DNA from 3 places in the Enterobacter sp. Taxon_2 genome. Region 3 is predicted to be linked to each of the others. Evidence: predicted binding sites of a transcription regulator. Region 3 holds the regulator's gene; each other region holds the start of a gene.
What was found. Region 3 encodes PurR, which represses purine synthesis genes. Its sites were predicted from a motif close to CANGCAAACGTTTGCNTG; they were not measured.
Positions count from the first base shown of each region.

Region 1: a site for PurR is predicted at 1,441-1,458, ahead of purE (5-(carboxyamino)imidazole ribonucleotide mutase). Genes of this name have one in related genera too.
Region 2: a site for PurR is predicted at 1,395-1,412, ahead of raiA (ribosome-associated translation inhibitor RaiA). Genes of this name have one in related genera too.

Region 1 covers NZ_CM178024.1:1,104,105-1,107,379, forward strand. Annotated here, with positions in the region: gene purK (5-(carboxyamino)imidazole ribonucleotide synthase) at 1-864, opposite strand, end outside; gene purE (5-(carboxyamino)imidazole ribonucleotide mutase) at 861-1,370, opposite strand; gene lpxH (UDP-2,3-diacylglucosamine diphosphatase) at 1,490-2,212, opposite strand; gene ppiB (peptidylprolyl isomerase B) at 2,216-2,710, opposite strand; gene cysS (cysteine--tRNA ligase) at 2,885-3,275, shown strand, end outside.
Region 2 covers NZ_CM178024.1:3,698,749-3,702,023, reverse strand. Annotated here, with positions in the region: gene pheA (bifunctional chorismate mutase/prephenate dehydratase) at 1-689, opposite strand, end outside; Phe leader region at 720-845, opposite strand; gene pheL (pheA operon leader peptide PheL) at 797-844, opposite strand; gene raiA (ribosome-associated translation inhibitor RaiA) at 956-1,297, opposite strand; gene bamD (outer membrane protein assembly factor BamD) at 1,566-2,303, opposite strand; gene rluD (23S rRNA pseudouridine(1911/1915/1917) synthase RluD) at 2,435-3,275, shown strand, end outside.
Region 3 covers NZ_CM178024.1:2,055,410-2,058,684, forward strand. Annotated here, with positions in the region: gene punC (purine nucleoside transporter PunC) at 1-491, opposite strand, end outside; gene punR (DNA-binding transcriptional activator PunR) at 606-1,517, shown strand; gene purR (HTH-type transcriptional repressor PurR) at 1,535-2,560, opposite strand; gene cydH (cytochrome bd-I oxidase subunit CydH) at 2,858-2,947, shown strand; gene AC4IC4_RS09755 (MFS transporter) at 3,111-3,275, shown strand, end outside.

The sequences.
Region 1 (3,275 bases), 950 kb from region 3:
GGTGCCGATCAGGTTGATCATCACCGACGGGCTGTCCACCACCGGCTGCGGCAGCGGCAGGTCGGTGATCGCGCGCAGGTGCAGTTCGAACTGGCTGATGGACGCGCCGTTTTGCGTCCAGTGGCCGCTGTTGTGTACGCGCGGCGCAAGTTCGTTGATCAGCAGACCGGACGGGGTGATAAAGCACTCCATCGCCATGACGCCCACATATCCGAGTTCGTGCATGATGGCAGAAAGCATCTCTTCTGCCTGCGCCTGCTGCTCAGCATTGGCGTGCGGGAAGGCGACGCTGGTGCGCAGAATACCGTCCTGATGCAGGTTATGCGTCAGCGGATAAAAGACGGTATGTCCGTCGTGCCCGCGTGCGCCAACCAGCGACACTTCACCGCTAAAGTTGATGCCCTGCTCAACGATGCATTCGCCGTAGCAGTCGTCCGGCAGCTCGGCAGTGTCGTCTGCGCGCAGACGCCACTGGCCACGGCCGTCGTAGCCGCCCACGCGGCGCTTCACGATGGCCAGCTCGCCCAGCATCGCGAAAACATCATTCCACTCGCTTTTATCGGACAGGAGCTGCCACGGCGCGGTCGGCAGGCCGAGTTTGTCGAACAGCTGCTTTTGCGTCAGACGGTCGGCAATGATCGGGAACACGTCGCGGTTCACGAAAGCGTTATGACGCGCCAGCTCGCGGGTCAGTGCGGTTTCCGGCCAGCGTTCGATCTCGGCGGTGATCACGCTCTGGTGGAACGGTACGGCTTCAGGTTCAGCGTCCAGCCCGACGGGCCAGACGGCAATACCCAGCGGCTCACCGGCCTGACGCAGCATGCGGCCTAACTGGCCGTTACCGAGGACGCAAACCTGCTTCATGCCGCACCCCGCGGGTCCGGATTATCCAGCACTTCGTCGGTCTGGGTTTTACGCCACTCCGCCAGACGCTGATGTAACGCTTTATCGTGCGTCGCCAGGATCTGCGCGGCCAACAGGGCAGCGTTCGCCGCGCCCGCTTTGCCAATCGCCAGCGTCCCGACAGGAATACCGCGCGGCATCTGGACGATGGAGTAGAGGCTATCCACACCGCTTAACGCGGCGCTTTGTACCGGGACGCCCAGAACCGGCACCAGGGTTTTGGCGGCAATCATGCCCGGCAGGTGTGCTGCGCCGCCCGCACCGGCAATGATCACCTCATAACCGTTCTCTTCGGCGCTTTCGGCGAAGCTGAACAGTTTGTCCGGTGTACGGTGCGCGGAGACCACTTCGACGTGGTGCGGAACATTCAGGATTTCAAAGATTTCGGCGGCGAACTGCATGGTAGCCCAGTCGCTTTTGGACCCCATCACGATGGCGACACGCGCCGGATTATTGCGGGAAGACATGCGTCTTAAAACTCCTGTGGTGCGAAACACACTGCTTTCGAGGGCACAGAGAATAGCATGTTATACGGGCAAGGAAAACGGTTGCGTGGCTGAGAAATAAGCGAAACGACGAGAAAACGTTAAAACGGAAAAGCGATCAGTTCGACGCCTTCCGGGGTGACTTTGACCATCGACCCCTCGGCGTGCCAGGCACCCAACACCACGCGATGGGCCGGTTCGCCGTTGGCGATAAGGGAATGCACGTCAGGACGATGAGTATGCCCGTGGATCAACCACTGCACGCCATGTTTTTCCATCACGTTGACCACCGCTTGAGGATTAACGTCCATGATGGTCATGGATTTGCTGCTGTTGGCGGCTTTACTGCCCGCGCGCATTCTGGCGGCGATACGGTTGCGGATAAACAGCGGCAGGGCGAGGAACAGCGTTTGGATCCACGGGGTGTGGACTTTGGCGCGAAACGCCAGGTAGCCGGTATCGTCAGTGCAGAGCGTGTCGCCGTGCATGATCAGCACCTTGCGGCCATAAAGGTTAAGTACCTGCTCTTCTGGCAGCAGCGTCATGCCGCTTTCGCGGGCGTAGCGCTTGCCGATCAGAAAATCACGGTTGCCGTGAATGAAGTAGCAGGGGACGCCGGAATCCACCAGCGCTTTAATGGCCGAAGCCATTTCACGGTGCAGCGGGTTAGGGTCGTCGTCGCCAATCCAGGCTTCAAAGAGGTCGCCCAGGATGTACAGCGCATCGGCGCTTTTCGCTTCACCGCGTAAAAAACGCAGAAAACCGGCGGTTATCGCCGGTTCTTCTGTTTGCAGATGCAGATCCGCAATAAAGAGTGTCGCCACGAATTACTCGCTGACGGTCACGCTTGTAATCACAACGTCTTCTTTAGGAACGTCCTGGTGCATACCGCTGCGGCCAGTAGAGACGGCTTTGATCTTGTCAACCACGTCCATACCTTCAACCACTTCTGCGAATACGCAGTAGCCCCAACCCTGCAGGCTTTCGCCGGAGAAGTTCAGGAAGTCGTTGTCAGCCACGTTAATGAAGAACTGTGCAGTAGCAGAGTGAGGCGCCTGAGTACGCGCCATCGCCAGCGTGCCGCGGGTGTTTTTCAGGCCGTTGTTCGCTTCGTTCTTGATCGGCTCTTTAGTGGCTTTCTGGTTCATGCCAGGTTCGAAACCGCCGCCCTGGATCATAAAACCGTTGATCACGCGGTGGAAAATGGTGTTGTTGTAGAAACCTTCGCGGCAGTAGTCCAGGAAGTTTTTAACTGTTTCAGGCGCTTTGTCATCAAAGGTTTTGATTACGATATCGCCATGATTAGTGTGGAAAGTAACCATTTTTGCATCCTGTTCCGTTATTGTGGTACGTCGACCCGCGTTCGGGTCATCTATAGGGGCTTGTTATAGCATAACCACAGGATGCGATCACCTTGCATTGTGTGCTGCTTCGGGTTTGAATTACGGGTAGAATAGCCGGTTTTCAACCACACACGTGTTTATATGGAATCTTCGATGTTAAAAATCTTTAATACAATGACGCGCCAAAAAGAGGAATTTAAACCTATCCATGCCGGGGAAGTCGGCATGTACGTGTGTGGTATTACGGTTTACGATCTCTGTCACATTGGCCATGGCCGTACCTTTGTCGCTTTTGACGTGGTGTCACGCTACCTGCGTTTTCTGGGCTATACCCTGAAATACGTGCGTAATATCACCGACATCGACGATAAAATCATCAAGCGCGCTAATGAGAACGGCGAAAGCTTTGTTGCGCTGGTCGATCGCATGATCGTCGAGATGCACAAAGATTTCGACGCCCTGAATATTCAGCGTCCGGACAGCGAGCCGCGCGCGACCCACCATATTCACGAAATCATCGAGATCACCGAAAAGCTGATCGCAC
Region 2 (3,275 bases), 1.6 Mb from region 3:
TACTCAATTTTCCAGTTCGGATAGCGGTTCAGGAACTGGCTGCACTGCTGGAACGGCTGCGGGTGGCTGTAGACCGTTTCGATCGTGTTCAGGTCCGTTGAGCCGGAGACCAGCACGCAGTGATCGATAGGGATCGTCAGCTCGCCGACCAGCGACAGGCTGGTGTGCTGCAGCAAGTCGTAGACGTCGTTGATGGCGCCGGAGCTGGTGTTTTCAATCGGCACCACGGCGTAATCCGCCTGGCCGGTTTCGACCTGGTTAAAAATGTCGGCAAACTTCGCACAGCCGCTCTCGATAAACTCTTCGAAATGGCGTGCGGCATACTGACGTGCGGCCAGGTGAGAATAAGAGCCCTTCGGCCCGAGGAAGGCGATACGCGCAGAGTGCGGATTGGTTTTATTGAGATGCTGCTGGAGTAGCGCTTGCTGGGTCAGAACGGAGTCTTCGATGATGAGCTGGAACAACCGGGTAATGTAGTGGGCATCGAGGTGATGCGCTTTACCGAGCTGGATCAGACGCTCCAGCAGATCCCGCTCGCGGTCGATATCACGAACCGGGCGATGGGAGTCCAGTTTGGCTTTGCCCACTTCAACGGCAAGAGTACGGCGTTCGGCCAGCAGCGCCAGCAGTTTCTCATCCAGCGCGCTGATTTTTACGCGCAGATCCAGTAACGGGTTTTCCGGTGTCATAGTGTTGCCTGTCTCATTTTATCGTTATCAATAAAAAAGGCCCCCCGGTGTGGGAGGCCTTGTTGTTCGTCTTCGCATTCTTTATCACACGACGAAACGCCTCCCGGTCAGGGGAAGGTAAAAAAGAATGCGAAGAAGAACGGCGTAAGTTTCATAAAGTCATCCTGTGAGTGATACCGTTAAAGTACCCGTACTGTTTTCACCCTGTCAATAAAAAACAAAAAACGCGCCCGAAGGCGCGTTGGCGGTACACTCAATTTAAAGGATTACTCTTCTTCAACTTCTTCCGCGAAGCTGGCGTCTTTCACCGATGTTGCGGCGCGACGGGCTTCACCTTTGTGTTGCACTTTATTGAGCTGCCGTTCCAGCTTGTTGATCAAATCGTTAATAGCGGTGTACATATCCTCGTGTTTTGCGCTGGCGACCAGATGGCCGTTTGGAGTATTGATAGTTGCGTCAGCGATGAAACCCTGCGGCTCCTTGGACAGGATGATATGTGGATTAATCAAATGTGTTTGCCATTTATCCAGTTTGGCGAGACGGTCTGCGACGTGCTGGCGAATTGCCGGAGTAATTTCCATTTGTTTACTGGTAATGTTCATTGTCATAAATTTTACCTCTTGTCTTTCCGTCTTGGTGATTCCAGCATACCCGACCTAATGTCAAAATGTGTGATTTAGATCACGTTATTTTGTCGGTTTTTGTCAGGGAATCTTTTTTGTGAGGCAGGGCAGGAAGAGGTGAGATTTACCTTGTAGAAGGCATAAATTGGGGCCATAGTTGACAGGATGTGTTGAGGCTAACGCGCTTCAGCGACGCTCAGAAACGAATAAAAAAACGGCAGCCTTCGGGCTGCCGTTTTGCATTGAGGCAAAATCAGGTGTTGCTGCTGTTCGCGGCGATGATTTTCGCCACTTTTTCAGCCTGAGCGGTCATCTGCATCTGACGGTAAGCATTTTCCATCAGCTTCAGGCCGTCGCGCGTTGCCTGAGTATCCGGATAATCTCGCAGCATACCTTCTACGCGGTTAACCACGGCAACCCATGCGCCACGGCGGGTATAGTATTCCGCTACGGAGTATTCATATTTCGCCAGACGATCTTTCAGGAACACCAGACGCTTGGTGGCGTCGGTCACGTACTGACTGTTCGGATAGCCGCGCACCAGTTTGGAGAAGTCATTGAAGGCATCACGCGCATGCTGTGGGTCACGGTCGGAACGATCCACGCCGAAGAAGCCCTGCAGCGCACTGTCGTCCAGCGCCATGTTGGTAAGACCGCGCATGTACATCACGTAGTCGATGTTAGGATGAGTCGGGTTCAGACGCATGAAACGATCGATGGTTGCCTGAGCCAGCGGCAGATCGGCATTTTTATAGTATGCGTAGATGAGATCTAACTGTACCTGCTGCGAATACGGACCAAATGGATAGCGATTATCCAACGCTTCCAGTTGCGTTATCGCCTGTTTCCAGTTACCGTCCTGCAACTTTTGTTGTGCAGTCGCATAGATTTCATTCGGCGGATTGTCAGGGACCTGTTCATTTGAACCGGAGCAGCCCACCAAAGCCAGGCTCAACGTGGCCGCTGCCACCAGATATTTCATGCGCGTCATGACGTTTTGACTTTCCTCAAATGTTTGTCCGGGAGAAACTCTGTTCCTGCTCCCGATTAAGACCAGCTACAATAGCACACTATATTAAACGGCAAAGCCGTAAAACCCAACGTTAAACGAAGAAGCAGTTTATGGCACAACGAGTAGAACTCACCGCAACAGTCTCCGAAAATCAGCTCGGTCAACGCTTAGATCAGGCTTTGGCCGAATTGTTCCCTGATTATTCGCGTTCACGCATAAAAGAATGGATCCTTGACCAGCGCGTGCTGGTAAACGGCAAGATCTGGGACAAACCAAAAGAGAAAGTGTTAGGTGGGGAAGCTGTCGCCATCAATGCTGAAATCGAAGAGGAAATCCGCTTCGAGCCGCAGGATATCCCACTGGACATCGTCTATGAAGATGATGACATTCTGGTGATCAACAAGCCACGCGACCTGGTTGTTCATCCGGGCGCGGGGAACCCTGACGGTACGGTACTCAACGCACTTCTCCATTACTATCCGCCGATCGCGGATGTCCCGCGCGCGGGCATCGTGCACCGTCTGGATAAAGACACCACGGGTTTGATGGTGGTGGCGAAGACCGTTCCTGCTCAGACCCGTCTGGTGGAGTCGCTGCAGCTACGCGAAATCACCCGTGAGTATGAGGCAGTAGCCATTGGGCATATGACCTCTGGCGGGACGGTAGAAGAGCCTATCAGCCGTCACCCAACCAAGCGTACCCATATGTCGGTGCATCCAATGGGTAAACCGGCGGTGACGCACTATCGCATTATGGAACACTTCCGTATTCATACGCGCCTGCGTCTGCGTCTGGAAACCGGGCGTACTCACCAGATCCGTGTGCATATGGCCCACATTACCCATCCGCTGGTGGGTGATCAGGTCTACGGTGGCCGTCCGCGTCCGCCTAAAGGTGCATCGGATGAGTTCATCAGCGTATTGCGTAAATTCGATCGTCAGGCGCTGCACG
Region 3 (3,275 bases):
GCAAAAATGGCCTGCCAGTCAAAGTGCGCGAGGATCCAGCTGCCCAGCAGCGGAGCCAGGGCAGGGGAAAGACCCACCAGCGGCATAATGGTGGCGAAAATACGGTTTGTGCGGTTAGCCGGATAGTAGTCGGTCACCAGTGCCTGCCAGGTCACCGCCGCAGCACAGACGCCCACGGCCTGAATAAAGCGCAGCACCAGCAGCCAGGTGGCATCGCGCACCCACAGCATCCCCAGGCAGCCCACGGCAAAAATGGCCAGACCCAGCAGCAGTACCGGTTTACGACCAAAGCGATCCGAGAGCGGTCCCCACAGCAGCTGCGCGAAAGCGAAACCGGCAAGGAACAGGCTCAGGCTGGCGCTGATGGCCGCCGCAGGGGTTTGCAAATCTTCCTGCATGGCGGCAAACGCGGGCAGGTACATGTCGGTGGCCAAAAAGCCCAGCACGCTTAAGCCGCCGAGCCAGACTAAAAATCCTTTCCTGGGTTGCATTCTCTTATTCTCCTGAGGAGGCAGGTGTACGTTGGCGCAGAGTGTAGGGAGTGCAAAGCCGCTTGTGAAACGCTAATATTTGGCGGGTGCATTCAAATTTTTTGCAGGCAGAAAATGTGGTCAGATTATTCTCTTGAAGTGGTCGATGCTGTCGCGCGTAACGGCAGCTTTAGCGGTGCAGCGCAGGAGTTGCACCGCGTCCCTTCGGCCATCAGCTACACGGTGCGTCAGCTGGAGGAGTGGCTGGCGGTTCCGCTGTTTGAGCGGCGCCATCGTGATGTGGAATTAACGCCCGCCGGGGCGTGGTTTTTGAAGGAAGGGCGTTCTGTTATCAAAAAAATGCAGATCACCCGCGAACAGTGTCAGCAGATCGCTAACGGCTGGCGGGGGCATCTTTCCATCGCGGTGGATAACATCGTTAAGCCGGAACGTACCCGGCAGATGATCGTCGATTTCTATCGTCATTTTTCAGATGTCGAGCTGCGGGTCTCGCAGGAGGTGTTCAACGGCGTCTGGGATGCGCTGGCGGACGGCAGGGCAGAGATGGCAATCGGGGCCACGCAGGCGATCCCGGTCGGGGGACGTTACGCCTTTCGCGATATGGGCATGCTGAGCTGGAAGTGCGTGGTGGCAAGCGATCATCCGCTGGCGGTGATGGAGGGGCCGCTCAGCGATGATACGCTGCGCAACTGGCCGTCGCTGGTGCTGGAGGATACCTCCCGTTCATTGCCCAAGCGTATCACCTGGCTTCTGGACAACCAGCGGCGGGTGGTAGCCCCTGACTGGGAATCGTCGGCGACGTGCCTCAGCGCCGGACTGTGCGTCGCGATGGTGCCCGTTCATTTCGCGCGTCCGCGCATCGATACCGGAGAGTGGGTTGAGCTGACGCTGGAGAATCCGTTCCCGGATGCGGCCTGCTGCCTGACCTGGCAGCAAAGTGATGTCTCGCCTGCGATGGCCTGGCTGCTGGATTATCTGGGAGACAGCGAAACGCTAAATCGGGAATGGTTACGGGAGCCAGCATAGCTGGCCCCGTAAAGCGATTAACGACGGTAATCGCGGAACGGACCGTCCGCAACGGAACGGCGTTCGATAAGACGCGGGTGAACTTCAATGGACTGCGACTCTTCACGTTTGTTGACGATCCTGTCCATCAGCATATTGAAGGCCGTTTCGCCCAGCGAATCTTTCGGCTGATGAATGGTGGTCAACGCTGGCGTGAAGAAACGCGCGTTACGCACGTTGTCATACCCGATCACGGAAATATCCTGCGGTACGCGCAGACCCAGCTCGTCGGCAGCGCAGAGCGCGCCCATTGCCATGATGTCACCCCCGCAGAAAACGGCGGTCGGACGGTGTGGCTGGGAGACGATCTGCTGCATTGCGCGGTAGCCCGACTCCGGCTCAAAGTCGCCCTGCACAATCCAGTTTTCCGGCACGTTGATCAGCGCTTCTTCCATCGCTTTCATAAAACCGGCCAGACGGCCCGCGCCGGTGTTGCGCTCCAGCGGACCGGGGATCACGCCAATCTCGCGGTGACCGCGTTCGATCAGATAACGACCGGCCATATAGCCGCCTTCAAAAGCGTTATCGATAACGGAATCAGTGAAATCCGCGCGCGCTTCACCCCAGTCCATGACCACCATGGGAATATGGCGATACTCTTCGAGCATCGACAGCACGGATTCCGGGTACTCGGAACACATTACCAGCAGGCCATCAACGCGCTTTTGCGCCATCATCGACAGGTAGGCGCGCTGTTTTTCAATGCTGTTCCACGCGTTGCCCAGAATCAGGGTATAACCTTTCTGGAAGCAGTTTTTCTCAACCGCTTCAATGATCTCGGCAAAATAGGCCGCTTCACTGCTGGTGGCCAGCAATCCAATGGACTTGGTGTGATTAACCTTGAGGCTGCGCGCAACCGCACTTGGCGAATAGTGCAGCTCTTTGATCGCTGCCCAGACGGCGTTGCGCGTCTCTTCCGCCACAAAGCGGGTTTTGTTAATTACATGTGATACGGTTGTAGTGGAAACGTTTGCGCGTTTTGCTACGTCTTTAATTGTTGCCATTAAATGTCACTCCAGACCATATCCTAAGCTCCTGAAAAACTTGAAGGTAAACGTTTGCCTTCTCTCACCCTTATCACGCAATCTTGAATTGCGGCACGCCGGGAAAACGACACGGGACGTCAGGAGGGGGTCAATGGCCGGTACGCTAATAAATTTAGCGTGGAATTTTGTCCTATCTTGATGAAAAGGGGAAGAGGTAAAGTGTTTATCAGCCTAAATCCAGGAAGATTTTTGACGTAAATTATGCAAAAATGAGCAGGCTCACTTTTCGTGGGGGGATTAAAAGGAGAAAAATTGATGAGTTCCGATCTGAAGTTTTCGCTGTTCACCACCGTTATTGTGCTGGCTCTGATTGTCGCGGCCGGTCTGACGGCTGCGCTGCACTGATTTACGCGGAGGGAGAGTCTTCTCCCTCCCGATCGACCCGATTGTTACTTCTCTGGCAAAAATCTTTTGCCATTTTGTTAACTTCTCATTTTTTGTGATTGATGTCATGCTTTCCGCTTCTTTGTTCTGTGTCACCACATGACACGGCATCCGGAGTTGACGCATGAAAATCAATTTTCCCCTGCTGGCCCTGGCGATTGGCGCTTTTGGGATTGGCACCACTGAATTCTCCCCGATGGGGTTACTGCCCGTCATCGCCCGCGGCGTGGACGTCTCGATCCCTGCGGCAGGGATGTTAATCAGCGCCTATGCTATCGGCGTGATGGTG